DNA from 2 places in the Alteromonas sp. MmMcT2-2 genome. Region 2 is predicted to be linked to the other one. Evidence: predicted binding sites of a transcription regulator. Region 2 holds the regulator's gene; the other holds the start of a gene.

Region 1 (15,749 bases), on a different contig from region 2:
TACTTTGTTTTCATTTTGAAGAGCAGCTAAATTAAGCGCATTGCTATTGTCGTTAAAGCCATCTGTATTATAGCCAATTGAAAAGCTATCCCCAGCTTTTGGCACGCCATCCAAGCTCAAATCAAAGCCTGGATCTGGGCTTATTCCCGCTTGACTGATGAGGTTAGTTAAATCAGTTGTGCCCGTCACTGTAGCTAAAACATTACCGCTTCCATCTACAACGTCGTATGTATCTGCGGCCGTAAAGTTAATTTGAGCTGGCGCTGAATTTAAAAGGCCACCCGCTCCATCAAAAGCAGAAGTCCCCACTTCCGTATTTGAAACAGTTACATCTATTACGTTAGCGCTGCCTAAGTTTGCATGATCGGCACCGGCTCTTACCGGATTGGCGAAGGCTAAATCTTCAGGGCGATTAGTCGCCATTTCAATGTTGGACGCTACATTTTTCGTCGGCTGAATCAAGAACTCATTACCAACGGTATATGCACCTGTTCCAGAGAAGTTGACTTCTATACCGCCATCTAGTTCTGCAAAGCCCGCTGTTACTGCAACACTAGGGTCAACAATATTCTGCCCCTTCCCATCTTTTTTAGGCGTACCATCGGGGTTTAATAGCGTTACTTTAATTTGAGTTGGCATGCCCGCAGACACTGCCATAACCTCAATTCGGTAATCAGCATCGGTTAGCTCTGCTCCTTTTCCTTCTGTAAGCTGCCCAGTAACTATGTAGTCGCCACTAGTATCTTCATACGCTAAGCCCCTGAAAGAAGGTATGTCGAAAATGTTAGTGCCGATTTGACCGTCTAAATCCATACCCAATTTATTCTGCGTATTCATCGCATCGGCGAAAGCGACAGAGAGCTGACCTACATCACGCATTGTTGGGCCTAACACTTCATTGCGATACTTGAACAAGCCACCTAAGGACCCGCCTAAGTCATCTTCTATAACACGTATCGACGTATCGTTTTTGGTTTGTGAGCCGAAATTTGTTTCTAGTTTGATTTCTTTGGTTGTTAGGTCTGCATTAGAACTTAATTCAAAAAGATTAAATGCACCGTTTTCAAGAACGAGTGACTCGCCTGACGTAAGGTTAATGGTTACAGCACCATTTTGCGTAGTACTCTCTTTAACCGTAATACCCATGATAGAAGCAAGCTCGTCGATAGCTTGGTCTCTTTCGTTGAGCAGAGCGCTTGGTTGGTCGCTGGTATTGTTACCATTAGCGATAACTATGTTGCGGTTCAGATCGCCGATACTTCCAATTAGCGTATTGGCTCTATTAACCATTGAAGTGACTTCTAAATTGAGCTCTTCTTCTTTTTCCAGCATATAATCCGACAAGGTTCTCATGCGGTTATAGAGCGACTCAGATTTGCTTAGTACCTGTTCACGAGATGCGAGATTTGTTGGATCATCAGCGGCGGTTTGTAGAGCTGAAAAGTATCCACTCAGGCCTTGAGAAATTGAGTTCGCTTCACTCGCTAGTAGATTGTCAATGGCCGCTGTTTTACTAGAGAATGCCTCAAGCTCGCCGACAGAAGTAATGTCCCTGCGCAATTGATTTTGAGCAAATACGTTGATGATACGTTCGGTATTGCCGATCTCTACACCGAAGACTTGGCTGTTTTGAAGCTCAGTGCGCTCGCGAACATAGCCTGGCGTGTTGACGTTGGCAATATTGTTACTGGTCGTTTGTAATAGCTTACTACTGGCGTTAACACCACTGGTGGCTAATGAGAATAAATCGACAGAACTCACAATGTAATCTCCAATGCTATGGCATTAACGTGCTGAGACGATCGCTGTTATACACTGCCATTATCTTGCGCGCGTATTCAGGGTCGGTAGCGTAGCCCGCTTCCTGAAGCGCATGGGTGTAACGCGCTGCATCAGAAGCATTCTCGACAGCATGGCTGTAGCGAGGTTGTGATGTGATAAATCGACCATAGTCTTCCATTGCATCTTCTACTGACGAATAGGACCTAAAAGCAGCCTTTTGTTTTTGAGGTAGTCCATTGTTAAATTCCAACGTGTCGACTACAGCCTGCTCTCCTTGCCATCCCTTATTTGCTTTAATGCCAAATAAGTTGTGCGAGCTTTCCCCATCCGCTTTATGGATAACGAATTTTCCCCACCCGGTTTCAACCGCGGCTTGGGAAATTATTGCTTTAGGATCCATTCCATATTTTGCCGCTACCTCCTCGGCTATAGGCATCAAGCTTTCAACAAACTGCTCAGGGTTTTCAAACATGGCATCTTTTTGTGCCGATTGGCTGCGAATAGATTCAGAAGAAAGCGCTATGTCTTGCGCTTCTGCCACCTTATACGCACGGCTTCTATTCAGTGACGATATATCACCGTCGCTCCTGATAACGCTGGCTGGTGTATAGCTATCCTCGGTCTGACCTAGCTGTTTAACAATAACATCAGCGAGACCTAATCCCCCACCTGAGGTAAGGTCTGTCGCTAATTGTTGGTCATGCATATCACGATAAAACTTAACTTGCTGAGAATTAAACGGGCTATCTTCATCAGCAAGGGCATCTTGCGCTTTACGCATAGACTTCAACATCATTTGCACAAAAATCGCTTCAAACTGCTGGGCAGCCTCTTGCAATACTGTCTCGTCACCTGATGCGATAGCTTCGCGCATTTTATTAATGCTGCCCATATCGTGGACATTGCGTGCCATATCAAGCTGACTTTTTGTGCTAAGTGATTCCATCGTACTTTTTCCGCTATAACCCTATCGTGCTTGCTTAATTCTCATAAATGCTATTAGCTCGTCTTAAATGATCACAAGCTCACCACGCAAAGCACCGGCTTGGCGTAATGCTTCTAAAATTGCCATTAAATCGCCTGGCGCCGCACCTACCTCATTTACCGCACGCACAAGTTGGTCAAGGGTAACGCCTGGCTCAAACTTGAACATGCGGCTGTCTGCTAAATCGACATCAACAATAGACTGGGTCGTAACGGCAGTCTGGCCTTCGCCAAACGCGTTAGGTTGCGAAACTTGCTGGTTTTCAGAGATGGTTACGGTTAACCCACCGTGGGTAATCGCTGCAGGCAACAAGCGAACGTCACTGCCTATAACAATGGTGCCTGTACGGCTGTTTATTACCACACGCGCTGGGGCATCAGCTGGTGTAAATTCGAAGTTTTCTAAGGTAGCCAAAAAGCCCACGCGCTGACCGACATCTCGCGGGGCCGACACGCGAACAGACGCTGCATCAATGGGCTTAGCAATAACATAGCCATTTTCCGGCTGTGCACCTAAGCGCTCGTTGATCGTATCTGCAAGCGACTTGGCTGTTGAGAAATCTGGATAATGGAGGTTAAGCGTTAACGTGTCGCCATTGGCAAAGCCTGTTGGTACAGATTGCTCTACCATCGCACCGTTTGGAATTCTTCCTACCGTTGGCGTATTAACGACAATACGAGAGCCATCACCGCCTTGTGCGCCAAACCCGCTCACGACTAAGCTGCCTTGCGCTACAGCGTAGACTTTACCGTCAACACCGCGAAGAAACGTCTGGAGCAACGTTCCGCCTTGAAGACTGGCCGCTTCGCCAACTGAAGAAACCGTAATATCAATGGTTTGTCCGGGTTTTGCAAAAGCAGGCAGGTCGGCGTGTACCGCCACTGCGGCCACGTTTCGTATTTTCGGCTTGGTGTTAGCGTCAAGACTGATACCAAAGTTACGCAGCATGGTTCTGAAACTCTGTTCGGTAAACGGGCTTTGTTCACCCGTTCCAGGCAAACCTACAACAAGACCATATCCCACTAATTGGTTACTACGTACGCCTTGAATACTCGCTACATCTTTAATGCGCTGCGCACCTGCCTGTGAAGATAAAAGCATTGTGAAAGCGGCTAATACTACTGAAAACAAACGCATGTTCACTCTCCTATCCTAAAACCTAAAGAGGCCACCAAGCAGAATCAAAGAACTTGGTTAACCAACCCTTTTCTTGTGCTCGCGCAAAACTTCCCGTACCCGAATATTGGATACGCGCATTTGCAACCTTAGTGGACACGATTTCATTCTCGGGACTAATGTCTGCCGGACGAATGATGCCGGTAAGACGGATATATTCATCGCCCTGATTCAGGGTTAGCCACTTTTCGCCACGAATAACAAGGTTGCTGTTAGGAAGTACGTCGACCACAGTAACTGAGATAGCGCCGTTTAAGCTGTTGCTTTGGTTAGCTGTGGCATCACCGGAGAAATCTCGGGATGAACTTATTCCCAATTGTACCGACTCTCCGCCAATATTTATCGCTTGCCCAGCAAGCCCGGTAATAGGGTTAAGATTGACGTTTGAATCTTTCGCTGTGCTAGTGTCGGCTGATTTGCTCGCTTGGGTATTCTCGCTTAACGTTACAGTGATGATGTCACCGACTCTTCTTGCGGTAACGTCAGAATATAAGTTGTTAGCAAGCTGCGAACGAAAAAGCGAGCCATCTTCTACTACCGTTTCACGCGGGTAATCTGGCACTACCGGTGCAAACGACGGGTCGTTTGCCTGAACGGGAGGCTCGTTTGTACTGGCGCAACCGCCAAGTATCAGAAGTGCAGCAGATAAACCTAAAATACGCATGATGCTACCTACTAAAGTTGCTGAATAACCTGACCAAGCATTTGGTCGACCGATGAGATAACCTTTGAGTTCATCTCATACAAGCGCTGGCTTTCGATAAGGTTTACTAACTCTTCGGTCACGTTTACATTAGACGTTTCCAACGTGCCTTGTGAGATATAACCCAAACCTTGCAGACCAGGGATCCCCTGAATAGGTGCACCGCTTGACGCTGTCTCTACATAAAGGTTTTGTCCGGTTGGTTGTAATCCGGTTGGGTTAACAAAGTCAGAAATATTAAGCTGACCGAGTACCTGCGGTTCAGCTTGGCCCCGTATGCTCACGCTAATTTCACCATCTTGAGAAATTGTGATTTGTTGCGCATCTTCGGGAATAGCCACTTCAGGCTGAAGCAAAAAGCCCGCGCCAGATGTAACAATTTGGCCTTGGTCGTTCAGTGAAAACTGACCATTTCTCGAATATGCAATGGTGCCGTCTGGCTGCAATATTTCAAAGTAACCACGGCCCTGAATTGACATATCAAGCGCGTTTTCAGTGGTTAACAGGTTACCTTGCGTGTGTGCTTTTTGAGTAGCAACGACCTTCGAGCCTGAACCAAGCATAAGCCCAGAAGGTAGCTCTGTGTCGGCTGACGAACGACCGCCTGGCTGATTGATATTCTGATAAAGCAAATCTTCAAACACCGCGCGGTCTTTTTTAAAGCCCACTGTTGATGCGTTTGCTAGGTTGTTAGACACCACGGCCACATCAGTCTGTGCGGCGTCTAGTCCGGTTTTACTTATCCATAGTGCTGGATGCATGTTAACCTCCGACGTTGCTCATAGGGCAACGGTGATAAAAATTCTTTTACAGGATGCGTAGTAGCTGATTACCGCGAGTATCAAGCTCTTCTGCTTGCTTCATCATTTTGACTTGAAGCTCGTAGTGACGCTGCAGACTTATCATGTCCACCATTTCGTCAACAGCATTAACGTTGGAACCTTCAAGCATGCCCGACATTACTTTTACGTTGGCATTGGCTGGCGCTATTGAGCCATCTTCCATTCTAAATAAGCCGTCATTGCCACGTTCCATGTCTGCATAGTTTGGACTAACTAATTTAAGTCGCCCCACTTCTTCAATAACATTGGCAGGGGCACCTAACTGTCTCATCGACAACGTGCCATCGGCGGCGATATTGAGGTTATCTAAAGGAACAGGAAGGAATATTGGCCCATTGTCACCAAGCACGACGCGATCGTGGATATCTGTCAAAATTCCGTCATCGCCTAACTTGAAATTTCCATCACGCGAGTAAGCTTCTTGACCATTTTGATCTTGTACAGCGAACCAACCATCACCTTGAATGGCTACGTCTAAATCGCGGTCTGTTTTAATCATCGGACCCGACTCGTAGTTATTCGACGGGCTCTCTGTCATGGAAAACACGCGAGTCGGCAAACCTTCGCCGTAGGCCGGCATTGACCTTGCCTGCTCTAACTGCGCTCTGAATCCCGTTGTCTGTGCATTAGCCAAGTTATTGGCCCTAATCCCTGTTCCTAGTAGGTCTTGGGAGGCGCCACTTGCTGAAATATAGAGAAGTTTGTCCATGACTGACTTTTGACTCTGATTAAACCTTAAACAAGATTTTGCAAAGGCAGTGCCAATCTGTGGATATTTAGTGCAATTGAAAAATAAGGGCGGTATTAAATTGATATATATAGAAAAATAAAAAGGTCGCATTGTTGCGACCTTTCTAAATCGGGTCAAATAGGTACGGTTTTCCGCGCCTAAAATTTGCCGCTTAGCAATCTGCTAATGTGGCTTACTGCAAACTATCGAATGTTAAGGATAGTCTGGTTTAGCGAGTTGTTCACTTCAAGCGCGCGCGAGTTTGCCTGGAAGTTACGCTGAGCGATAATCATGTCGATGAGCTCAGTGGTAAGGTTAACGTTAGCTTGTTCTAGCGCCGAAGAGTTAATTTCGCCGAAAGTACCGGTTGTTGCTTCACCCGCTAGTGCCTCACCTGAAAGAATACTTTCCTTCCACTGAGTACTGCTCTCTTGAGTTAGGCCTTGTTCATTAGAAAAGCGAACCAAAGCGACACGAACAATAGGTTCAGACGTACCATTAGAGAACGTCGCGCGAACCAAGCCATCCGGACCAATGTCGATACCTGTTAATCGACCTACAGGCAAACCGTCCTGTTCTAGTGAAGTAACTTCAAACGCAGAGGCGAACTGAGTCGGCTCATTAGGCGTCGCGTTATTAACATCGAGGTTAAAATCAATGCTTATTTGCTGAGTAGGATCTGAGCCATTAGCAAGAATACCTGCGCCTAACGCTTCTGTTTGCATTTTGAAATCAAGTGTAGGTAGGCCATCAGGCGTTTCCATGCCAGCAAAATCACCACCTTGAGAGAAGATAAGTTTAGATGCTGTTACGGCGTTACCAGTGTTACCACCGACACTATTTACTGCTGTTGCTGGGTCTGTGTCATTACCCGCTGAATCTGTCATATCAACTAGCGTGTCATCGATTGCAGTAGCAACATACCACTCATTATCAACACCCGGTGTCGCATCCTTTATGAAGTAATAGGTCATTACGTGACTATCACCTAACGAATCGTAAACGGTTACCGATGTTGCGGCGTTGTAGGTAAGCGGATCTTCAGGGTCAAAATCTTGTGGATCTAGGGCTGCATCACCAGCAGGCAAGTTCATTCGAATGTCAACTTCTGTGGTTTGTGCGGGAGAACCCGAAGAGTCTGGAATACGCACTGGCTCAGTAGTACTAAGTGCTACCGAGGCACTTGTACCATCAGAGTTAACGGGGAAACCCAATAAGTTATCGCCGTTACTGTTAACCACGAAATTGTCGCTATCTAACTTGAACTGACCCGCACGTGTGAACGAGAAGTCGCGAGACGTAATTTCAGGTACTGTCGCAAAGAAACCATTACCCGTGATCGCCAAATCAAGCGAGGTATTGGTAAACTGAAGGCTACCTTGAGAAAATTGCTGAGCAACTTCTTGAGTGAGTACACCGTCACCTACTTTAGTTTTACCACCTGAAAGCAGTGATGCCGCATAAACATCGCCAAATTCAGCGCGAGATTCTTTAAAGCCAACTGTATTTACGTTTGCGATGTTGTTGGCGGTTACATCCAAATCTTTTTGTGCGGCTGATACGCCACTCAGTGCAATATTAAAAGACATTATTGATTCTCCTACTAACTGCCGATTTGAATGACGTCATCAAGATTGATACTGACATCACCATCCAAATTCAAAATTACGCCTTGACCACTACCAGCCAAGCTTACACTTCCAACATGGCGATTAACGGCGGTATTCAGCTGAACACCTTCTCCATTCAACTCGCCAGTGGCACTGATAACATATTCACCCGGTGCCATCTGGTTGCCATGCTTATCTTTGCCATCCCATTCAAACTCAATGTTGCCAGCGCTTTGTGTGCCTGCATCAATGGTTTTTATGACTTCACCAAACTGGTTCTCAATAGTGATCGTCATATTCTGAACTGTTTTTTCATTCACGATGACACCCGAAATGCCATCGCCTTCATTGGCCATATAACCCACGTTACCTTGAACCAGCACGTTTTGCCCGATAAGACTAGAAGCTTGTAACGCTTGATTCGATGTCATTGAAGCTGCAAACGACTCAAACTTTTCGTTAAGCTGGGAAATACCGTCGGCCATCGTAAATGATGTCATCTGCGCTACCATTTGATCGTTATCAACGGGTGCAGTGGGATCCTGATTGGCTAACTGCTCAGTTAACATTGAGAAGAAATCTTCCTGGGTTAACTGCTGCTCGGTGCCGTCAGCTATTTTGACGGTTTCCTCTTGCCAATACAGATCAGTATTTAAGCCAGTATTGTTTATGGTATTCACTGAGTAATCCTCACATTATTCAAGCGGCAAGTTACTGCCCTTGACCTAGCTGCAGTACGCGACGGAAAATACGCTTTGTGGTGTCCGCAACCTGTACGTTAGTTTCATACGCTTTGGACGCTGACATCATATTCGCCATCTCTTCCACAATGTTCACGTTGGGTTTATAGATGTAGCCGTTTTCATCTGCCATCGGATTGTTAGGTGAATACTCCACTTGCAAAGGAGCATCACTTTCTACAATCCCCTTTACTTGAACACCTGCACCTTTTGACTGATCGCGCATTGCATCTTGCAACGCCGTAGCGAAAACTGGATGGCGAGCTCGGTATGTTTCGTCATAGCTGCTGCTAACCGAGTTAGCATTGGCAATATTACTTGCCGTAGTATTAAGGCGTACATTCTCCGCCTCCATACCCGTACTCGAAATTTGCATTACATTAAATAAACTCATGACTACTGACCTCCTGAGCTAAGCGCTTTTTTCATGCCTTTAATTTTTCCGTTCAAAAACTCTAGGCTGGCTTGGTAGCGCAATCCATTGTCTAAAAACCGATTTCTTTCCGCTTGAACTTCAACCGTATTCCCGTCGCCAGTGTCTGGTTGTGTTGGGATGCGGTATTGCATGTCAAAGTTTGCCGCTACTGACGTAGAATTGCCGCTTAAGTGGCGATCATTTGTCCGCACCATTCCTGAAGAAGCGTGATTGGCTGTACCACCAGATGCTTCTCGCATAGCCGACTGCATTGCTTTATTAAAATCAATGTCCCGCGCTTTATAACCAGGCGTGTTTGCGTTCGCTAGATTTCCAGAAATCACTTCCATACGCTCTGTGCGTATAGTGAGTGCTGACTCATGAAAGCCAACCAGCTTATCTAGATTAATAGCCATAACATGACCTCTGACATACTAAAAATTTGTTTCGTGGTGACAATGTAAGCGGACAATTAAATATCGAATCTTGGCGTTTTACTGTCATTTGTAGAAATAGTTAGCAAGGCAAATGCCATAATGAGATTTTGACGGAGGGTGTAAGTCAAAAGTCTCGGCCTGATCATAAAAAAAGTATTAGTTATCAGGCCGATAAGTTAGATCATTTTTTTTGATAGTAAAGGCCAGGGTGGCACTTAACCATGCTGTAGGTATCACTTGCAGCGCTGATTGATTCAGAGGCGCCAAGGAAAAGCACACCCTGAGGCTGCAGCTGTCCGGCAATTTGTTGCAGGATGCGTTGTTTTACTTCGGCCGAGAAATAAATCAAAACATTACGGCAAAAAACGATATCAAAACGGCCAAGTGCTGCATAGCTCGAAAGTAAATTTAGACTTCTAAAGCTTACCATCCGGCGAACGTCGGGTTTTACCTGCATAAGCCCGCTATCATTTTGCTGGAAAAAGGCCTGTCTCCTTTGAGGAGACAATCCCCTTGCAAGGGACAGTTCGTCATAAATACCTAACTCGCACTTTTGCAACATTTCTGACGATAAATCAGTAGCAACAATCTCAACACCCGCTCTTAATGCACCTGGCCTTTGGCGCTGATATTCAAGTACAGACATCGCAATAGAATAAGGCTCTTGTCCAGACGAACAAGCGGCACTCCATATGCGAAGCTTCTGATTTTTTGCCGATAGTGTTGGTAGTAACTCTTTTACAAGTAAATCGAAGGGATAGTTGTCTCGAAACCACAACGTTTCGTTTGTGGTCATTGCGTCAATAACGTTCTGTAGTAAAGTTCTGTCGAACCCTTTCACAACCACGTCAATCAGTTCGTCAACAGACTCATACTTATGCTTATAGAGTAATGAAGCTAAACGGCTGCGCACCAGGTATTGTTTATTATCACCTAATACTATGCCGCATTGCTTTTCCAAAAACTCTCTAAACTTGAGGTAACTTGCTGGCGAAACGTCTTTATTAGCCAATCCTATCTTGCTCCGTTATTCGCACTCAGCCATTAGCCACTTTTGTACCGCGGTAGCAAGTTCATCGGGGTGGAATTTCGCGATAAAGTCATCAGCCCCTACTTTTTGCACCATAGCTTGGTTGAAGACACCACTGAGCGACGTATGCAATACAACATGAAGCTTTTGAAGTTCAGGCGTATTTTTAATTTCGGCGGTTAGTGTATAGCCGTCCATTTCAGGCATCTCGATATCTGAGACCAGCACGCCTACACGGTTCGTTACATCGCCGTACTCTTCCGCAATTTCTTTCAATCTATTTAAGGCTTCAAGACCGTTTTTAGCGAGCTCAATCTCAAGACCCAGTGAAGTAAGCGCCTTTTTAACTTGGTTTCGCGCTACCGCAGAGTCATCTGCAATAAAGATAATTTTGTTTTCTTGGCCTTCGGTTGTCAGACCTTCTGCCACCTCTGAACTTACTTCGGCATTCAACGGAGAAATTTCATTTAAAATTTTCTCAACGTCTAGAATTTCAATAAGTTCATTTTCAACTTCAGTCACCGCCGTTAAATAGCTTGCTCTGCCGGTGCCTTGAGGTGGCGGCATGATCGCATCCCAATTGGTGTTGATAATACGCTCTACGGCACCCACCAAAAAGCCCTGAACTGAACGGTTATATTCCGCAATGACAATAAAGGCATTAGAGAGATCTTCAATTTTACGGCCGCGTGTTGCCATACTTAAATCAATGACCGATATGGTTTGACCACGGATGTGCGCCACACCACGAACCAACGGGTTTAATTTCGGCATTGCTGTTAGCGGAGGACACTGAAGCACTTCCCGCACTTTAAAAACGTTAATTCCAAAGCGTTGGCGGCCGTTCAGTCTAAACAGCAGCAACTCTAAGCGATTCTGCCCAACAAGCTGCGTGCGCTGGTTTACTGAATCTAAAATCCCCGACATAGGTCACCTCTAAGTAATACTGGGCATGATCATTGCCTCTTATGATAAAGATAGACAATATCACTAAATTTTTGCAGGTCAAACGACAGAAAAATGACACTAAATAGCATTTTTCAGTCTGTAGTAAGGGTTTATACCTTAACTTAATAAATGATCCTGCGTTGACGCTCGTGCTTGTAAACCTTATGGATTTACTTTGGCTGTTATTTATTTGCACTAAGCAAACCGGCCGTATTAAGCATAGTCAATAACTTGTAAACTGAACACGAAAAGTCATGATGAAAAATATGAACGCCAAAACGCGCCTTACATTCACACGATTACTGTCATTGACCGTTTTCAGTGTGCTTTCTATGAACTGCTTGGCGACACAAACCAATCACAAACAGGTTGAAGAAGGTGCAAAACAATACCTAATAAATCAACTTGCTGATAATACGCAGGATACTAGCATTGATGTATCTATTGTGAAGATAGACGATAGGATAAATATTCCTGACTGCCCAACTGGGTTCGAATACAATGCGTCGCAAGAAGCGCTGAGCCAATCGTATATTTCAGTTAGAGTGAGCTGCAGAAACAATGAATGGTACCTTTTTACCAGCGGGCAAGTAACGCGTACCAAAGAAATTGTTGTCACTCAAGGCGCAATAAGTCCAGGAACCGTACTGACATCATCGAATCTGTCTCTGGCAAAAGTTGATGTAAGACGATTACGCCATACCGCATTTACTGAGCTAGAAGCGCTTATTGGGGCTAGAATAAAACGCCGAGTGACTGACGGACAAGCTATACAGTCAAATATGCTATGCTTTGTGTGCAAAGGCGACAGAATTACCATAACTGCTGAGGTAGCAGGTATGGAAGTGAAAACAGCCGGAATCGCTCAGCAAGACGGTGTCGTTGGTGACAATATTAAGGTAATTAATGCCAGTAGCCAAAAGGCGGTGATAGCAAGAGTCGCAAGCCCTGAAGAAGTCGTGATACACTTATAAACGAGGTAGCGAATACCTACTTTTTTGTTCACAATTTAGCTAAAGAAATTAGCCAAAAGGCCGATACACTTTACAGAGGCGAAAAAGTAGTGAGGACTAATTATGGCAATTAACAATATAAACAATGGGTTACCGAAAACACCCGTTGATAATGGAAAGGTTGCGCAGCAAAACCAAACGCAGCAATCTCCACAGCAGGCATCAACACAGGCTGCGCAAACCGCATCAGTTCCGCGTCAGGATTCTGTATCGTTGACGCAATCTGCTCAGCAGCTCAACCAGGTTCAGAAGAAAGGTTCGGAAGCGCCTGTGAACCAAGATAAAGTCGATCGCCTTAAGCGAGCGATTCAAAGTGGCGAGTATAAAGTTAATCCTGAAGTGCTTGCCAACAAGATTGCAAAACTAGAAGGTGAGATTTTTGGCGCTAAATAGTGAGCGACAAAACTCGTAACTAACCAGAAGAGAGCTAACGTGACTGAACAAGCAAGCCAATTGACACAAGCACTAATAAAGCAAGTGGAGCAACTGTCTTCACTTGCCGTATTGCTTGAAAAAGAATTGCAACTTATCAGTTCGCGAGACGCCGAATCTTTAATGAATTTGTTAGACGAAAAGACAGCACTGTTAACGTCTATTCAGGCTCTCGATGGAAGCATTGAGCGCACAATTAGCGATCAAGGCTCAATGTCAGAAGAAGATGATGCATTAATGGCTAATGCAAAGAAACTTCTGGACGATTGCAAATACCGCACGCAGGTCAATCAAAAAGCCGTAGAGCAAGGACAGCTACGCCTCACACACTTACGTAACTTGATGATGGAAGTTCGTGCCAAAGAATCGCTCACCTATGACAAAAAAGGAAAGCCGAAAGGCGGGACTTTAGGGTCGGGAGTGAGCGCCTAATTTTTTTGCGATTTCAGTAAACCTCACTCAGCGAGCTTTAACCATTAAGCCTTAACCGGTAAAAGTAAATTATACCTCTGTGTATTTGCGCATGTTTTAAGACTTCACGATACAGCCACTTGCGCAAACACCCCTTTCGCTATCGTTTAATAATACTTAACATCCTTTACTCGGCGCGGTTTTGCGGTCGACAGATATATATCGTAAACCTGCTGCATATCTAAAGCGAGTTCGGTGACGTATGTATCTTCACCTACCGGATAGGCTTTTACGACTTCAGCGCCTCTAATGACCCCCTCTACAGATGCTCGCAATGTTTCGCTATCTATAACCAAGTGAGACAGAGACTGATTGCCTTCAATTTTTTGACCATAGACTTGTTCAGTGAGCTCTCGGTATGCATCTAATTTTGACGCTTTCATCGCCATTATAAGCTTCATGCTGTCGCTTTCGCCATGCTGAGAAGAAATCGGCGCATAGCCTACCGCCTTGAGCACGGGATAGCTTTCTGGTTCTATTGTTTCCCACTCAACGTGTTTATCAATAATGCCGCATCCACCAGTGCTTATTGCTAAACCAAGAAAGCAAGACAGCAGCAGCGATTTTGATTTATGTATTTTTTTCAAGCACATAGTTTCATTTCCAAATTACATTATTAATAAAATTAAATGTGTAGTTACGCTGCTCTCGTCGGTGGCCGCCTTGTAACTACGAGATACTGCCATACTCGCGGTAGCAGATTTTGACATATCTAAACTGACGCTTTTTACTCTAAACTGACGCTTTTTACAAACCTTTAGCAAGATACGCGTTGCAAGATATGTGCAAGATATGCGCCCGATTGATTTAATGGCGACGAAACCACATCAACTGGCACTCTTTTCGCATGCTTAGCCTTATAAACCGGGCGCTTTGCATAGCGCAGTTAGACAAAAACCTCCAGAGGTGTGCGGTGCGACATATTAGCAAAACAACGCTGGTAACTATTTTAAATGCTGTCGTGGCGGTAACTTGCCTGTTTGCATTTTTCGTTGGGCAAGCAAATGCCGTGTGGTACGAGGCTATAGGACAGGCTGTGGTGCGAAATGGTGATAAGGAAACTGCCAGACATGCGGCTACCCAAGAGGCACTTAAGCAAGCCATGCTTTTTGCAGGCGCATCAGTTCATAGTGTCGCCAAGCTTACAAATGGTCTTCTTAAAAATGAAGAGATGACCATTCGCTCTACCGGCGAAGTTGAACAACTGGAACTAGTTGATGAAGTTTATAGCGACGATGTGATTACGGTAAGTATTCGCGCTGATATTTTTCCAAGAGAAAAAGTGTGTGCCGCACAAAATGACCAAAAACATTTCGCTACCACACATTTCAGGGTACGTAACAGAGCACAACTAACACAGGGTAATATTCCCAATTTCGATGCTTCATTCACCCAGCAGCTAGCGCAGGCCATGCGAAATAAAACTGAAAACCTAGATATTATCTATATCGCGCCACATACTGCAAAATTTGACAGTCGATATACTGACCAAAATGTACGCACGCTTTCAGCGCAAAGTAATACTCAATTTGTGCTGGTGGGCATAATAGATGATTTAAGCGTGACACGGGAAGAGGCTTCGGTTTTTACACCGTGGCGTGAAGGTACTTCTCGACGCTCCTTTGCTATGACCATTCAAGTCTATGACGGCATTAATGGAGGCCTGTTGTTGACTAAGTCTTATCAGAACCAAGGAGAATGGACATTCGACAGATTCGAAGATGTTGATGAGTTTTCGACGAAATTTTGGCAGTCGCTTTATGGGCAAACCGTCAACGCGACAATAGCAGAAGCGATTGAAGACATAAAAGAAGCCACTGCATGCCAGCCAATGACAGGCAGAGTGATTAATGTTGCCGGCGATAAAATTTCTGTATCGTTAGGCAGAGACAATGGCATTTCTGAAAAAGATGAACTATACCTTTATCAAGCTAAAGAGATTGTCGATAACCGTGGCCGTAAATACTTACAGTACTCGCTATATCCTGGCAAATTTGTAGTGAGTAGTGCCTACGGTAATTCGTCTCTAGTAGTAAACGAAGGTGCAGGAATTATCGCAAACATTCAAGAACACGATTTTGTAGTAAAAAAATAGTCTTTCTCGATCTGCCTTAAACAGTTTAGAGTTCCCAGTTTATATAGTACTTTCGTCATCTAAGTGAATTAATTGCCTTTGGAAAGGTATCGAATATCAATTACTTCAAGCATTGAATAAAGCGTATCTATAATATTTTGCTTCAATTCGTTTTTGTAAGAATCCAAACTATCATAGGGAATTTGTTCAACAAAACATGCTGTTTTGTCCAACAGCGGCATATAAAATTAACAAATTGAACAATCCCCATACACTGCTCTTTAGATTTACGAGACTAGCGGTGCACTTTGATATTTAAAAATACGCTGACCATAGCCAAAGCCCTCGTATCTACGAGGGC
Region 2 (15,749 bases):
GGTTATCGTTATTCTTGTGTTCCTTCACATTATTGCACTTCACGAAGTGGGTTCTAACAACCCTGATGGTATCGCTATCAAGCACAAGAAAGGTTCACTACCTGAGTCTGAAAAGACGAAGTATGAAATTCATGAATACTACACAAGCAAGTACGACATTGCTGATGACGTATTGCCGTTCTTCCCACACATCGTACTTAAAGACCTTGTGGCGTTCTGTGTATTCTTAGCATTGTTCACTTACGTGCTGTTCTTTGCCCCTGAAATGGGCGGTAAATTCCTAGAGCACCCTAACTTTGAAATTGCTAACCCACTTAAAACACCAGAGCATATCTTCCCTGTTTGGTACTTCACACCGTTCTACGCGGTACTAAAAGCGGTACCTGATAAGCTATTCGGTGTATTAGCAATGTTCGGTGCAATTGCTGCGCTATTTGCTCTGCCTTGGTTAGACCGTGGTCGTGTTAAGTCATGGCGCTATCGTTGTGGCCTACACAAAGTAAACCTTATCGTGTTTGCAATTGTGTTTATCTTCCTAGGTTACCTAGGTGGTACACCGCAAGAAAACTGGAAAATCATTGCGTCGCAAGTTGCAACGGTAATGTACTTCGGTTTCTTCGTAGCACTGTTCTTGTACAGCAAAAACGAAAACACTAAACCTGTGCCAGAGAGGATTTCTAAATGAAAAAAATGATGTGCTTTTTAGCCTTCTTCCTACCTGGCGTAGCGCTTGCGGCAGGCGGGAACGTACACCTAGATAAAGCGCCTATCGATTTAACCGATAAGGCGTCTTTACAACGCGGTGCACAATTGTTCATGAACTACTGCTTAGGCTGTCACTCAATGAAGTATCAGCGCTATCAGCGTTCATTCCAAGACTTGGGTATTCCTGACGAACTAGGTCAAGAATACCTGCAGTTCACGGGTGAAAAAGTGTCTGACTACATTACTCGTGCAATGCCAGAAGAAGCCGCTGCTGGCTGGTTCGGTGCTGCTCCACCAGACCTAACGCTAGTGGCTCGTGTTCGTGGCGAAGACTGGATTTACACTTACCTGCGCTCTTTCTATGTTGACGAAAGCCGCCCATTTGGTGTGAACAACACAGTATTCCCTGAAGTAGGTATGCCACACGTACTTCAACCACTTCAAGGTACGCCAACACGTACTTATGAAGAGCAAATGGTTGATGGCGAAATGGTTAAGCGTTATGTAGGCATTAAGTCAGATGGTACTGGCGCAATGTCTCCTGACGAGTACGACCAAGCTGTTGCCGATATCGTGAACTTCCTAGAGTACACAGGTGAGCCTTCTAAACTTGAATCTCACAAAATCGGTAAGTGGGTACTTATCTTTATCGCAGTATTGTTTGTATTTGTTTACTTACTGAAGAAAGAATACTGGCGAGAAGTGCACTAATCGCACAGATTTATGTATAATATGAAAAGGGGGCTTCTCGCCCCCTTTTTTGGTATTTACTCGTGCTATCTGAAAATCCTAATAAATAGGGTCTTCAGGTAGCACGAGTTAACGTAATAAGCTTACCGTTTGTAAGCGTAAACTTGTTTCTCGACGGAGGAAATTGAATGGCCGTAGCCGCGAATAAACGTTCTATTATGACGTTGTTCTCTGACACAATTGATATTTATAGCCACCAGGTGCGTATTGTGTTGGCAGAAAAAGGTGTGGGTGTTGAAATCAGCTACACAGATCCTAGCAACTTGTCTGAAGATCTGTTGGAGCTTAACCCTTACGGTACTGTTCCAACTCTAGTTGATCGCGAGCTTGTACTTTACAAGTCGCACATCATCATGGAATACCTTGATGAGCGTTTCCCTCATCCACCACTTATGCCGGTTTACCCAGTATCACGTGGTCAGAGCCGCCTTATGATGCACCGCATCGAGCAAGACTGGTACTCGCTTGCTGCCCGTATTTTCCGTGGCGAAGGTGATGTAGAAGCAGCACGTAATGAGCTGCGTGAAGCTTTGCTATCTCTTGCGCCTGTATTTGGTGAAATGCCTTACTTTATGAGCGAAGAGTTCAGCTTAGTTGATTGCTACCTTGCTCCGCTATTATGGCGTTTACCTGCACTAGGTATTGAACTAAACGGTGCTGGCAGCAAAGAAATTAACGCTTACATGAACCGTATTTTCTCTCGTAGCTCATTTAAAGCGTCTTTGACTGACCAAGAGCGTGAGATCCACAACCCGCTATGACATCTATAACGTCAAACCAGCCCTATTTGCTTAGGGCTTTTTATGAGTGGATTGTTGATAACGACTTAACGCCGTACATTGTGGTAGATGCAACCAACGAGTTGGTTGAAGTGCCGCAGGAATTCGTTAAAGACGGTCAGATCGTTTTAAACGTATCGCCTAGTGCGTGTGTTAACTTTTCTCTTGATTTAGATGGCTTATCGTTTCAAGCACGCTTTTCTGGGCAACCTAGAAGATTAAGTATGCCTTGTGAAGCGGTAATGGCTATTTACGCAAGAGAAAATGGTGCAGGTACGGTATTCGCCACTGAAGAAGATGTGGCTCGTGCGCAGCAAGAGCGCCCAGAAACATCTGAAGATGTTTCTCAACCTAGCGGCCCGACTTCGCTGGAAGATGCTGATGCAAGCGACGTGAAAGACGCACCTGTTCCACCTAAAAAGGGTAAGCCTACCCTCAAAGTTATTAAGTAACTTATTAAATAGCTTATCAAATGACGTATTAGCCTGGTTTTGTGAAGTTTATCTACTCAGCAAAGCCAGCGCTTATCTTTCTTATTCCCGTTAAATTTTATCTCCGGTTCCCCCTTCGCACAAAAGTAAAAACACCCCATTACCTGCGTAATAGGGCGCTTTCACGTGGTACTGCGTTTGACCATTTAACGGGTTCGGGTTATCACCACGCGGCTCGTTGGGAAATCAAAGCGATGGGCTTCGGTTAGTACCGATGTAGACAGGCCCTCACGGCTTGGGTCGTCAGCGTTTGCACTAGTGACTACACCTTGGTGAAGTCTTACTGCATCGGCAAGATCATCCCTCACCACATCATAGCCCGCAGCTTCTCCGCCGCCACCCGCTGCACTAGCGGCAGGGCCTGGCATAGTTGCCGCGGTTTCTGTGTTTGCTTCTGTACCCGCATCCCAAGTCACTGTCATGAACGTTTTTTTATCACCAACCGCCATGTTGCTTACATTCGCAGCGTTTAAGCCGGTGAATGCGTCGTTGGTGTTGACCAGCATGGTCGTCAACGTAAGGCGCAGGTCATCAGCATCGAGTTCTGGAACCACAAGAGTTAGTTCTGCGCCCATTGAGCGAGGACCCAATATGCCCCCAGAGTTTTGCGCATCCAAAAAGTCCGTGGAGTCCATGGCTTCAGTAATGACCATAGACGGGTCACCGCCTTCAGCCATTATTTCAATGCCCATGCTGGCTGGCTCGCCTTCATTAAATGAATGGAAGCCTGACTCATGCAATATGACGGCGGCAGGTGCAAAGGGCTGAGAGTAGGTTAAGTTGGTAATTTGTACGGTATAAACCGCTGAATTACCGTTAATACCGTCTTGTCCGTCCGAACCGTCTTGACCATCCGTACCATCTTGTCCGTCAGTACCTGCTTCCCCCTGCGGACCCGCTGGTCCTTGAGGGCCTGTATCACCATCGTCGCCGCAGGCAGCAAGAAGTGCTGAAAGCATCAATAATGTACTGAGTTTAATTATTGGATTATTCATCGTATTGGCTCCTTAAGATGCAGGAACAGTAATAACTACACGTGCTACTGGGTTCAACCAACGGTGTACGGTAGAGTCCAGATCACTGGCACCAGCGGCGCTATCAGTATCACCAAGCGCATTGCGGTGGATGTGTACTGGGCCATCTTCACCATCTTCAATTTCGCCATTAACGATTTGTGCACCCACACCCGTGCCACCTGTACCCAAATCAACAATACGAGTGGGAGCGCCGCCACCGGCAACACCCGGTACGCCATATCCACCCAGCGCATTTCCGGTCCCAGCTTCAACAACATCTGTACGGGCACTATTTAGTTCATCGTTAAGCTCAGTACCGGCATCGTATGCATTAAGGTAATACGTGTAGGTGCCCGGCTCGGTTGGAATTTCAATACTGTCCATACCAACAAAAGCGTCGTTAGTAGGTATTAGCATGGAAAGTAGCGAAAGATATGGCTTGTCCATAGTATCGAAAGGATAGCTTAACGTAGCTTTCGGTGCGAGAAGTCAGCCAAAACGGTGCCACGTATTTGAACCATTGTCGGTATCAACAGGGCCGAGTAACGCTTCAAAGTTTGCGCCGCTTGAATCAGCATTTTGTTCGTCGTCAATAACACCAGCTTCAGCTAACCACGCTAAAGCTGACGACGCAGGTTGCCCAACTTCAAAGGCATCGACGGTGTCATCGTGAGCTATGACTAAGCGCGGCGTAAAACTCTGCGCCTGAGTCAGGTTGGTAATTTCAATGTCTAAAGTGACAGCTTGGCTTACTGATACTGCTGCTAGCGACAAAAGCGTTGCGCTAGCAAGTTTAGTGAATTTCATTTTATTGTCCTTATTTATGGCTTAAATCGCATAAAAATTTAGGGCAGTAAAATGTCCAATTCATCACAGAACTTTCACAAAACGCACACAGATCCGTCTCAATAAATAACAGTGCTGTTATAAATTCTGAATTTATATTTTTTATAAAAAAATTGTAATCACTGTGAAAGAAAACCACGAACGCACTGGTCTTGTTTTTTATTGGCGAATTAGGAGCGAGATATGATCCTTATCATCTACAGTGGAAATAAGTTTCAACAGAACATATCGCAATGCTTAAGTAAGCATAGCTTTCTTTACGACGCAGTCTCTAATTTTCAATCCGCAGAGTCGTTGCTTAAGGCGCAGCATTATTCGCTCGTTATTGTTGAGTCGCATGGAAATATTATCTGTCTTAATCGTATAAAAGGCCTTGTTGATACGAACCCAGAAAGTTGGGTGATGGCAGTGGAAAGTGACGCGATGACAGACGATGTGGCCGACGAAGAGGTAGATGAAGCAAACTACTATGAAGTAGGCGTAGATGATTATCTATCAGGGCCATTTGATGCACGCATGTTTATTGCCCGTATTCGCTCCCATATGCGCAGAAGTATGCCTAGCCAAGAACATTTAAGACCATCTCAAGGTAGTGAAGAGCGCATCGAAATAGGACCCCTTAAAATCGACCAGCGATTTCATAGCGTAACCCTAAATGGCCAAGTGCTAACATTAACGGCTAGGGAGTTTGCGCTACTGGATTATTTTTGTCGTCATCCAAACCAAGTTTTTTCTCGCAATCAATTGCTCAGTGAGGTGTGGGGCTATAACCACGAAGGCTACGAGCACACGGTGAATACCCATATAAATCGGTTACGCACTAAGCTTGATAAAATCAACAGCATTGAAAATGGTGGACAGCTAGTAGAAACCGTCTGGGGTGTGGGTTACAAGTTGAACGTCAATGGATATATAGCGAAAGCGCTTATTGCATGAGTGTTGTTGAGCTCACCCATGCCCTATCAGGCATAAGAGTTCAAAATTAACTTAAATTAGAAACAGCGTCGCAGTACCTAAGAAAGCAAAAATACCCACTACATCGGTTATCGTAGTTAAGATAACACTGCCAGCTAGGGCAGGGTCTATCTTAAGACGCTTCATGATCATAGGTAAGGTCGCACCCGCTAAAGCAGCCGCAATCATGTTTACCATCATGGCAAAGGCAATAATTACGCCCAGCATGTAATCTTGTTTCCATAACGCGATGACAGAGGCAATAAGCACCGCCCAAATGGCACCGTTTAAAAAGCCGATGGATATTTCTTTACTGATAAGCCATCGTGAGTTACTCGCGTTAACATGGCCTAGTGCCATACCTCGAATAACTAGTGTTAGCGTCTGATTACCCGCTACACCGCCCATACTAGGGACAATGGTATTTAAAATCGCTAACACAGCCAGTTGGCTTAGCGTTGCTTCAAATAGATCACTCACCATCGCAGCCATTAGCGCCGTCACTAAGTTTACTGCCAGCCACACCGAGCGCCGTTTGGTACTTTGCATAACGGGTGCAAAGGTATCTTCGTCGTCATCAAGACCCGCCATACTCATCATCGAGTGCTCGGCGTCCTCACGAATAATATCAACCACGTCATCAATGGTAATTCGGCCCACTAAGCGATGGTTTTCATCTACAACAGGTGCTGAAAGCCAATTGTATCGCTCGAACAGGCTTGCCACTTCGTCGTCTGGCATATTCACAGGAATCGCTTCAGATTCCTCGTCCATAACGTCAGACACTTTATCGTCGGTATCTGCGGTGAGTAAACGGGTAACCGGAACAATACCAACAAGGTTGTCAGTTCGGTTTACCACGTAAAACGTATCCGTATTCTCAGGTAGCTCACCTTTTAAGCGGATATAGCGCAGAACCACGTCAATGGTCACATCTGGACGTAAAGTGATGGTATCGGTGTTCATGATGAAACCAGCGGTTTCCTCACCGTAAGACAGCGCTTGCTCTGCGCGCACGCGATCTTGTGCATCCATCGAATCTAGAATATCGGCCAATACTGGCTCGGGAAGGCTGCTTAGCGTCTCTGCTAAGTCATCGGTATCCATCTCTTCAAGTGCGTCAACCACATTAGCGGGAAGCATTTTTGTAATGATACCGTTTCGAACATCGTCAGACAGTTCTTCTAAAATGTCGCCGTGAAAGTCACCATCAATGAGCTCCCATAATTCGTCACGGGTTCTGCTAGGGCTAGATTCAAGAATGTGGGCGACGTCTGAAGGTGGTAATTCAAGCAGAAGCTTACGTACAGATACGAATTGACCGTTGGTCAACGCAGCGTTGAGTGCGCGTAACTGAGTTTGTACGTATTTAGAAACAAGCGCTTCTGCCATAAGGCGTTATTCCTACAAGCTAAAAGATGAACAATGCAGGCCATAGAGCCTAAGTGGGCGTAGAATATCGCAATTATGATGAGTCTGTCATGATAATTGCGTAGGTTTTGCGCAGGATTTTAAGATAACTGCGCTAAGTGTTGATTAATTGGTCAATGGATTGGGCAAGTAAGACTATTCGTCTTCGTTAAATCTGCCCTCAATAAGCTCTTCAATAGCTGCAAGTGCATCAACAGCATCACTGCCGTCCACAATCACGTCTACCTGTTCACCTTGATGGCTTTCAAGCATCATTAATCCCAATACACTGCTTGCGTCTGCTTCTTTATCGCCTTTTTTTAAGATGATTTTAGCGTCGAATTGATTAGCCAGTTTAACCAGTTGGGTCGCCGCTCTTGCATGCAACCCTAACTTATTGACGATAGTTAGCGTTTTTTGAATAGTCATTACTGATTCAGCTCTCTATGGCGAATTTGTACATCAGGGTGTATTTCACTGAAGGTTTTCGACAGGGTCTGTGCGATATAAACCGAACGGTGTTGGCCACCAGTACAGCCAATCGCTACGGTTACATAACTTCTGTTATTGCGCTCTAAATGAGGCAGCCATGTCGTTATTAAATTCTGAATTTGCCAAATGAACTTGGTCACTACAGGCTGCGACCCCAAAAATACTTCTACTGGTGCATCTAATCCGGTCAGATGTTTAAGGTCGGGCTCCCAGTGGGGGTTAGGTAAAAAGCGGGCATCAAAAACGTAATCCGCATCTTTAGGAATACCGTGCTTAAAGCCAAACGACTCGAACACAAGCACAAGGCGTGAGCTTTTCTTACCCAAGATACGCTCTCGAATTAACTCTGCCAGTTGGTGAATGGTAAGCTTATCAGTGTCTAAATATAAATCTGCGCGTTCTGTAATAGGAGCAAGTAGGGCAGACTCGGCTTTAATGGCTTCTGAAAGCGACTTATTAAGCTTGGCGAGAGGGTGAAGGCGGCGGGTTTCACTGAAGCGCTTAACTAGTACATCATCGCTCGCGTCAATGTAAACAATGGTCATCGACCACGAAGAAGGCAGGTAGTCTAGAATTTCTACCAAATCGTCAGGATTTTTAGGTAAGTTTCTCACATCGATACTTACCGCAACCTGATCGTACTCGTCAACAACTGTATGGGTTAAGGTGGGAAGTAAGTTTACCGGGATATTATCAACACAGTAATAACCTAAATCTTCCAATGCGCGAAGTGCGACAGACTTACCAGACCCCGAACGACCACTGATTATTATCAGCTTCACCTACTTTCTCCCTAATATTCTGGTTTTATCACATACGCGTTGTTGAATTAGGCGCCTACTAAACGGTTAATAGGCGCTTAATGTTTAACTTAATGCAGATAGAATATCGTCGCTTGTCGTTGCGCGACGTATTGCTTTAATCGTTTCTTTGTCGCTTAGTTTACCAGCCACGGTGGCCAGCGTTTGAAGGTGTCCTTCGGTCTGTTCCTCGGGAACGAGTAGCGCAAAAAAGATGTCTACGGGTTTCTCGTCAAGGGCGTCAAAGTCGATTGCTGGCGTGCTGGTTACAACAATGGCAATCACTTTCTCAAGGCCCGGCAGGCGTCCGTGGGGCAGGGCGATACCATTGCCTATGCCTGTACTACCCATACGCTCTCGAGCCATCAAACTGTTGAGTACCGTTGCCTGATCAATGTTCTCGTTTTGCTTGGCAGCGATATCAGCGATGATCTCAAGAATTCGCTTTTTACTATTACACTGAACCGCACACTCGGTGCGGTCCAGACTTACGATGGCTTGTATATCCATGCTTAATTAACTACTAATGTTTTTTCAGTTTTTCCTTATGCTTGATTACCTGCCGGTCGAGTTTATCAACCATGCTGTCAATCGCCGCATACATGTCGGTATTTTCTGAGGATGCGAATACTTCAGCGCCACTTAAATGAACGGTCGCTTCGGCTTTTTGATTTAATTTTTCAACGTTCAGGATGACATGCACATTAGAAATGTGATCAAAGTGACGTTCAAGTTTGCTGAACTTCGTATCGACATAATTACGCAAAGAGTCGGTGATTTCGACATGATGACCAGTAAGGTTGATTTGCATATTTCGTCTTCCTTATATTATTAAGCCCGATTAAATAAGGCTTTTGCGTTGGTTCGACGGCGGGATCGACAACGATTCCCGGTACTTTGCTATTGTTCGCCGGGCAACTTTAATGCCTTGTTCGGCCAACAATGAAGCAATCTTGCTATCACTTAGCGGCTTGCTAGGCTTTTCTGCGGCCACTAATTTCTTGATCAATGCACGAATCGCTGTAGATGAACATTCACCACCAGACTCTGTTGCAACATGGCTTGAGAAGAAATACTTCAATTCGAAGATTCCACGTGGCGTATGCATGTACTTTTGCGTTGTCACTCGCGAAATAGTGGATTCGTGCATATCTACCATTTCTGCGACATCATTTAGCACCATTGGTTTCATCATTTCCGGGCCGTGCTCAAAAAAGCCCATTTGCTGCTGCACAATGCAGTTTGCAACCTTCATTAAGGTTTCGTTACGAGATTCAAGGCTCTTTATGAACCACTTAGCCTCTTGCATGTGTGAGCGGATGAACTGTGAATCGCTACTATTCTTGGCACGGCGACTCATTGCAGCGTATTGTTGATTTACGCTTAACTTAGGCAGACTGTCGGGGTTCAGCTCAACCACCCAACGGCCATTTTTCTTGGTTACTGAGACATCAGGAATAACGTACTCAGGCTCTTTAGTAACTAAAGCACTACCTGGGCGAGGATTCAAGGTTTGCAGTAAACGCATTGCCTCGCGTAGCTGATCTTCTTTCAATCGGCTTTTACGCATAAGCGTACGATAGTCTTTGCTGCTCAGTAAGTCAGAGTACTCTTCAATCAGTTGCTTCGCTTCAGCAAGCCACGGTGTGTCTTCTGAAAATTGACGCAATTGCACCATCAAACATTCTTGTGGAGAGCGTGAGCCAGAACCAATAGGGTCGAACATCTGAATGCGCTTTAGCACACATTCTATTTCGTCCATTTCAATCGGCTCTTCCATATCATCATCGTTAACCGCTTCTAAAATATCATCAAGGGTAACGGTTAAATAACCTGACTCGTCAATAGAGTCGATGATTGCTGTAGCGATTGCGCGATCGGTATCCGAGAAATGGGTAAGGCGCATTTGCCAAAGAAGGTGCTCTTGAATATCTTCAGTAGTCTCACCTTGGAAGATTTGCTCGTCGTCATTGGATGGACCTGGAGCTGGCGAAGATGAAGCAGAGTAGTATTCGTCCCATGTGCTGTCGATTGGCAGCTCATCGGGAAGATCGTTTTTCTCAAGTGCATCGCCGGCTTCTAGTGTGTCACTAGATGCAGAAGCAGTGGCCTCAGAGCCGCTGTCATCGTTGTCGATATTGTTCTTTTCTAGTTGCGGCTCGTCGTTACCTTCTTCAACTTCTAATAGCGGATTAGAATCGAGCGCTTCTTGGATCTCTTGTTGAAGATCAAGTGTAGAAAGCTGCAGCAGTTTAATGGCCTGCTGAAGCTGTGGTGTCATGGTAAGTTGTTGGCTAAATTTTAGCTGTAAAGATGGTTTCATCTACGTCTTATTTAAATGCTCTAAATTGAATATACCAGAGCGAAACTGAAAAATGACAATTCGGTTACATTAACTATAGCCTGAATTGTTCGCCTAGGTATACATCCCTTACTTTTTGATTACTTAAAACCTGTTCCGCCGTTCCTTGCGCAATAAGCTCGCCATGACTCACAATGTACGCCTTTTCACAAACATCCAATGTCTCTCGTACGTTATGGTCCGTGATAAGGATTCCAATACCCCTATCGCGAAGATGTTGTATTATCTTCTTTATATCATTAACTGATATTGGATCAACACCAGCAAATGGTTCGTCTAACAAAATAAATTGCGGTTTTGCTGCCAGAGCGCGGGCAATCTCAACGCGACGGCGTTCGCCCCCTGACAAACTCATCCCCGTACTATTACGTATATGGTTAATATTAAATTCATCAAGTAGCGCATCTGCTTCTTCTTCTTGCTGTTGTGAATTTAAATCTTTACGGGTTTGCAAAATGGCCATGATATTTTCATGCACTGTGAGCTTTCTGAAAATAGAGGCTTCCTGCGGTAGGTAGCCAATTCCGCGGCGTGCGCGCTCGTGCATGGGCTGATGAGTTAGCTCATTGTTGTCGATTTCAATCTTGCCTTTATCCAGATTCACTAAACCAACAATCATGTAGAATGTGGTGGTCTTACCAGCGCCATTTGGGCCAAGAAGACCAACAATTTGACCCGTTGAGACAGACAGACTTACATCTCGAACAACCTGTCGTGACTTGTAAGCCTTAGCAAGATTTTTAGCGCTCAAAGTTGCCATTGCTATTCATTGCCCTCGTTGTCTTTTTTGTCTTTCTTAGACGAAGTTTTGCGAATGGTCTCAGGTGTGAATACTGTGGTCACTCGACCCTCACCATCCTTACCTGCGCCGCCAGTCGCTAGCAATTGCTCGGTAATCATATCGAACGTGATGTTGTCACCCTGTACTTTACTGGTGTCTTGTTTCAACTCTGCGTTTCCGGCAAGAGAAATCGTTCGGTTTACCACTTCATAGCGTATTTCATTTGCTTTTGCCGAAACGGGCGTGCCGTCTTCCAATTGCTGGGAATAGCTTGCCGGCTTTCCTCTAGCAATAAATATTTCACGACCACCACCGTCAGTGGCAATTACTTCCACTTCGTCAGCTTCAATAACCAAAGAGCCTTGAGTTATGAGTACGTCGTCTTTGTACAACGCAGTTTTATTTTTACCGTCGATAAACTGGGTGTTCGAGCCTATTTTTATGGGCTGCGAAAAATCATCTTCACTGGCGTGTACCGCACCGCTAGCGATGGCAAGCAATAAACTAGTTGCTAGGGGAATAAGTGGTTTGTACATGATCTAAAAGCTCGTATTCTTGTGTGCGTAAATTCGCGTTAAACCCATTACTTAAAATGACATATTGGGTGCCCAGTATTTCAACGGGTTGGTCAGATGTCATTTGCTTGGTTTCTAAATTAATTTGAATGTACTCGGTCGATATACTTCTGACAAAGTCATCGCCAGTTTGGTTCTCAATATTAACTTGGTTTTCCAGCTGGATTAGCTCGTTATTGTATAGTGTACCTTCATCAGCGGTTACCACCCATGGTGATGACGCGTTTTCTGTATAAAGGGTGTATTTAGGTTGCTGAAACAATACAAAGCCAAGCTGGTCGTAATGCTCCATCGACTCTGCAAATACTTTGTGATTTAACTCACCGTCTTGATTGTACAGCGTAGTGGTTAGATTTTTTGCTTTGTAGGCGGGCTTTAGCGCATCGTTTTCACGATTCCCCTGCGTTTCAGGCTGCTCTTCCATCCACGTAGGGATGTACATCAGCATCGCCAGAATAAATAGCGCCGATATACTTAATCCTAAGCGATTAAAGCCAAACAGGCTCATACACTAGCTCCAAAAATCTCATTTGTTACCCCTTTGGCCTGCAAAATGGTATCCGATATTTCTCGGACCGCGCCAAACCCACCGGGAAGGGTCGTAATCCAGTTTGCTTGTTTTGCTACGTAAGGATGGGCATCGGCAACCGCAATTTTAACCGCAACGTGCTTGTACATACCCGTATCTGGCATGTCATCACCTACCGCAGCCACTTCGTCAGTGTTTAACTCAAGGCGTTTCATCAGGTCGCTAAGCGCGTCTGCTTTATTCTCTTCGCCTTGAATTATATGTGCAACATTCAGTGCCTTCATTCTATTTTCAACAATGGCAGAGCGACGTCCAGTAATAACCGCGACATTCACTCCATTGCTCACTAGCGCTTTTACACCATATCCATCACGGGTATGGAATGCTTTAAGTTCTTCACCGTCGTTACCTAAGTAAATTCGGCCATCTGAGAACACACCATCAACGTCGCATACCAGCAACTTTATCTTGGCTAGTTTTGCGAAAAGCGAGTCATTCATTTCCGTGTACAAGGTGGATGTCATTTAAAGCACTCCTGCTTTTAGTAGCATATGCATGTTAAAAGCCCCAACAGGTTTGCGCTTATCGTCAGTAACCATTAACGCACTAATTTTATGGGTTTCCATCAAATTCAGGGCTTCTACAGCCAGCTGACCTGCGGTGGTAGTCTTGCCGCCTTTAGTCATTACTTCTTCTACTGTCGCACTGTGTACGTCTACGCGGGCATCGAGAATTCGTCGTAGGTCGCCATCCGTAAAGACGCCTGTCAGCGTACCGTCTGCCGCTATCACGCCTGTCATACCCAACCCCTTTTTAGATATTTCCAGCAGTGCGTCAGCAACAGAAGCACTGGCATGGACAAGGGGGATATCACTGCCGCTTTGCATGATATCGCTAACTTTAAGCAGAAGTTTTCTGCCTAAACTGCCGCCTGGGTGCGAAAGCGCAAAGTCATCTGAGGTGAAACCTTTTTGGTCGAGCAGTGCTACCGCAAGCGCATCACCCATAACCAGTGTGGCGGTTGTGCTTGACGTAGGAGCAAGACCTAGCGAACACGCTTCTTTTTCAACGCTGATATCAAGCACGACATCTGCGTGTTGCCCTAATGAACTGGAAGCACTGTTGGTCATGGCGACCACCTGTATGCCTAAGCGTTTAACTACGGGCAATAAGTTAACGAGTTCGTTAGTCTCGCCAGAATTAGAGATGGCGAGTAAGACATCGCCTTTGCTTAGCATGCCCAAGTCGCCATGGTTGGCTTCACCAGGGTGCATGAAAAACGCAGGAGTACCTGTACTGGCAAGCGTAGCGGCAATTTTATTTCCGATATGCCCAGACTTTCCCATACCACTCACGACAACTTTACCCTTGCAGGCAAAGAGAATATTACAGGCAGCGATAAATTCATTGTTTAAGCGCTCTGCCAGATTAGCAATAGCTTGCGTTTCAATTTCAATAACGCGCTTCGCTGAGTCGATATAGTTCATCTGAGTTTGTGTATTCATGATTATCCGAATAGCCAGAATTGATAGCCGATAAAGCAAGCCAGAAGTATGAATCCATTTGTTCTTGATATTGTACGTTTGCCGATTAAATCGAAGCTGAACAAGAACAATAATAATGTTAAACCAAGCATTACGTACATATCTCGGTTGTAAACGTCAGGGTCCAGGATACCTGGCGCGATTAACCCGGGCATGCCAAGAACGGCAAGTAGGTTGAAGATATTTGACCCGATGATATTACCCAGTGCTAAATCGTCTTCACCTTTTAGTACACCCGCAACACTTGCTGCTAGTTCAGGTAGACTTGTACCAAATGCAATAATTGTTAGTCCGATAACTAAATCCGAAATGCCCATGTATCTGGCAATTTCTACTGCTGAGTTCACCAAAAAGTGAGCACTTAATGGCAGTATTACAAGGCCTACACCAATCCAAATGAGGGCTGACGTATTTGAAACGCCTTTGGGGATTTCATCTGCGGTTTCCGCAACCAGAGGGTCTTCTTTATCTACCTGTAGCGACAACCACGCCATCATTGCCAGTACGAAAATGAACAGGCCTAGTAGGATAATGCCTTCATAAGACTTAAGTTCACCGTCAAACATAAAGCCAATAGCAATCAATGAGATGATAAGGAGTGCTGGAAGCTCGCGCTTTAATGTTGTTGATGAAACAAGCAATGGTTTCACTAGCGCGGTTATACCTAAAACTAGCGCGATGTTCGTGATGTTAGAACCTAGCGCGTTACCCACGGCGGTGTTCATATTGCCATTTGCGGAGGCTATGGCGGAAACCACAATTTCAGGTGCCGAAGATCCCATAGCGACAATCGTTAGTCCGATCATCATTGGAGAAATGCCGATGTTTTTTGCTAATGCTGAGGCGCCATATACAAACCGGTCAGCGCTCCAACTCAGTACAATCAGCCCAACAAGAAAAATGACAATGTTTAAAAGCACAACAACCTGTAATAGAAAGTATTTCGCTAGATTGTCGCAAAAAGAGTGCCATTTGCCTATGCTCGCAGCGTTTTATTTTCGCCAAATACTGTCAATTGACGTAAATTTCCGCTGAATACGCAAATTAGGTCGCACTTACACACACAAGACGTCATATTCAGTTTCAGTTAAGAAACAACAAAATAGGATGGTATTAGGATTGATTTGGGAGGCTTGTAGGATACTAGATGGGCACTTGGGCGTGAGATACCGAATACCAGTCCGCATAGATAATTGCCCACTCACGAGTTTAAAATGTCCGTACTCTTTGTTGTGTCACCTTGATGTAGAACCACTATACCTGCGGTAACACGCCGCGATTACGAACATTTTAACTCTCGCTGCGTGGGTAATAATCTATACGGACTGGTATATATTCGTCTTAATCGAACATAACTTGTAACTTTTTGACTTTGGCGAGGGGCTTGAAAAAGCGTACAATGCCCTTAAATTACACCGCCCAGACAAGGTGTTCTATACCGTGTCTGGCGATAGAAATTCAAAAAAGTACACTGGAGAGTAAACTTTTTTGATTTTATGCGCTCATAAAGTAAACTGTGCAGTAAACCTTAAGAGTGGATCAAGTGAAGGCACAGAAATTGAATACTCACTTACTCTTATAATTTTAAAATTTTCTAAGTGGATTGAACGCGTTATTTTATAAGCTCTCAATCCAACGTCAGGGGTCGACATTTAAGTAACTATGGATCATTTAGTTGAAGTAGATAACCTTACCTTTAAGCGCGCTGATCGCAT

Evidence for each region. The regulator sigma-54, encoded in region 2, starts transcription at its own class of promoters, with help from an activator protein. The targets are predictions, from matches to a motif close to GTTGGCACGNNNNTNGNNT.
Region 1: the regulator sigma-54 is predicted to act here: its motif matches at 14,145-14,163, upstream of MHM99_RS14105 (flagellar assembly protein T N-terminal domain-containing protein).

Annotation. Positions count from the first base shown of each region.
Region 1 is NZ_JAKRFA010000024.1:40,739-56,487, reverse strand. It holds gene flgK (flagellar hook-associated protein FlgK) at 1-1,761, opposite strand, end outside; gene flgJ (flagellar assembly peptidoglycan hydrolase FlgJ) at 1,778-2,728, opposite strand; gene MHM99_RS14175 (flagellar basal body P-ring protein FlgI) at 2,792-3,904, opposite strand; gene flgH (flagellar basal body L-ring protein FlgH) at 3,927-4,607, opposite strand; gene flgG (flagellar basal-body rod protein FlgG) at 4,619-5,407, opposite strand; gene MHM99_RS14160 (flagellar basal body rod protein FlgF) at 5,454-6,197, opposite strand; gene flgE (flagellar hook protein FlgE) at 6,422-7,807, opposite strand; gene flgD (flagellar hook assembly protein FlgD) at 7,822-8,508, opposite strand; gene flgC (flagellar basal body rod protein FlgC) at 8,540-8,962, opposite strand; gene flgB (flagellar basal body rod protein FlgB) at 8,965-9,399, opposite strand; gene MHM99_RS14135 (protein-glutamate O-methyltransferase CheR) at 9,602-10,432, opposite strand; gene MHM99_RS14130 (chemotaxis protein CheV) at 10,448-11,377, opposite strand; gene flgA (flagellar basal body P-ring formation chaperone FlgA) at 11,656-12,372, shown strand; gene flgM (flagellar biosynthesis anti-sigma factor FlgM) at 12,475-12,804, shown strand; gene flgN (flagellar export chaperone FlgN) at 12,844-13,275, shown strand; gene MHM99_RS14110 (LPP20 family lipoprotein) at 13,422-13,907, opposite strand; gene MHM99_RS14105 (flagellar assembly protein T N-terminal domain-containing protein) at 14,228-15,409, shown strand.
Region 2 is NZ_JAKRFA010000008.1:65,639-81,387, reverse strand. It holds gene MHM99_RS07000 (cytochrome bc complex cytochrome b subunit) at 1-685, shown strand, start outside; gene MHM99_RS06995 (cytochrome c1) at 682-1,416, shown strand; gene sspA (stringent starvation protein SspA) at 1,584-2,216, shown strand; gene MHM99_RS06985 (ClpXP protease specificity-enhancing factor) at 2,213-2,686, shown strand; gene MHM99_RS06980 (spondin domain-containing protein) at 2,872-3,720, opposite strand; partial or broken gene MHM99_RS06975 (spondin domain-containing protein) at 3,733-4,548, opposite strand; gene MHM99_RS06970 (response regulator transcription factor) at 4,771-5,523, shown strand; gene mgtE (magnesium transporter) at 5,575-6,933, opposite strand; gene MHM99_RS06960 (HPr family phosphocarrier protein) at 7,108-7,380, opposite strand; gene rapZ (RNase adapter RapZ) at 7,380-8,225, opposite strand; gene ptsN (PTS IIA-like nitrogen regulatory protein PtsN) at 8,310-8,753, opposite strand; gene hpf (ribosome hibernation promoting factor) at 8,767-9,054, opposite strand; gene MHM99_RS06940 (RNA polymerase factor sigma-54) at 9,085-10,566, opposite strand; gene lptB (LPS export ABC transporter ATP-binding protein) at 10,640-11,365, opposite strand; gene lptA (lipopolysaccharide transport periplasmic protein LptA) at 11,368-11,922, opposite strand; gene lptC (LPS export ABC transporter periplasmic protein LptC) at 11,891-12,469, opposite strand; gene kdsC (3-deoxy-manno-octulosonate-8-phosphatase KdsC) at 12,466-13,014, opposite strand; gene MHM99_RS06915 (KpsF/GutQ family sugar-phosphate isomerase) at 13,015-13,995, opposite strand; gene MHM99_RS06910 (calcium/sodium antiporter) at 13,998-14,954, opposite strand; gene mlaF (phospholipid ABC transporter ATP-binding protein MlaF) at 15,697-15,749, shown strand, end outside.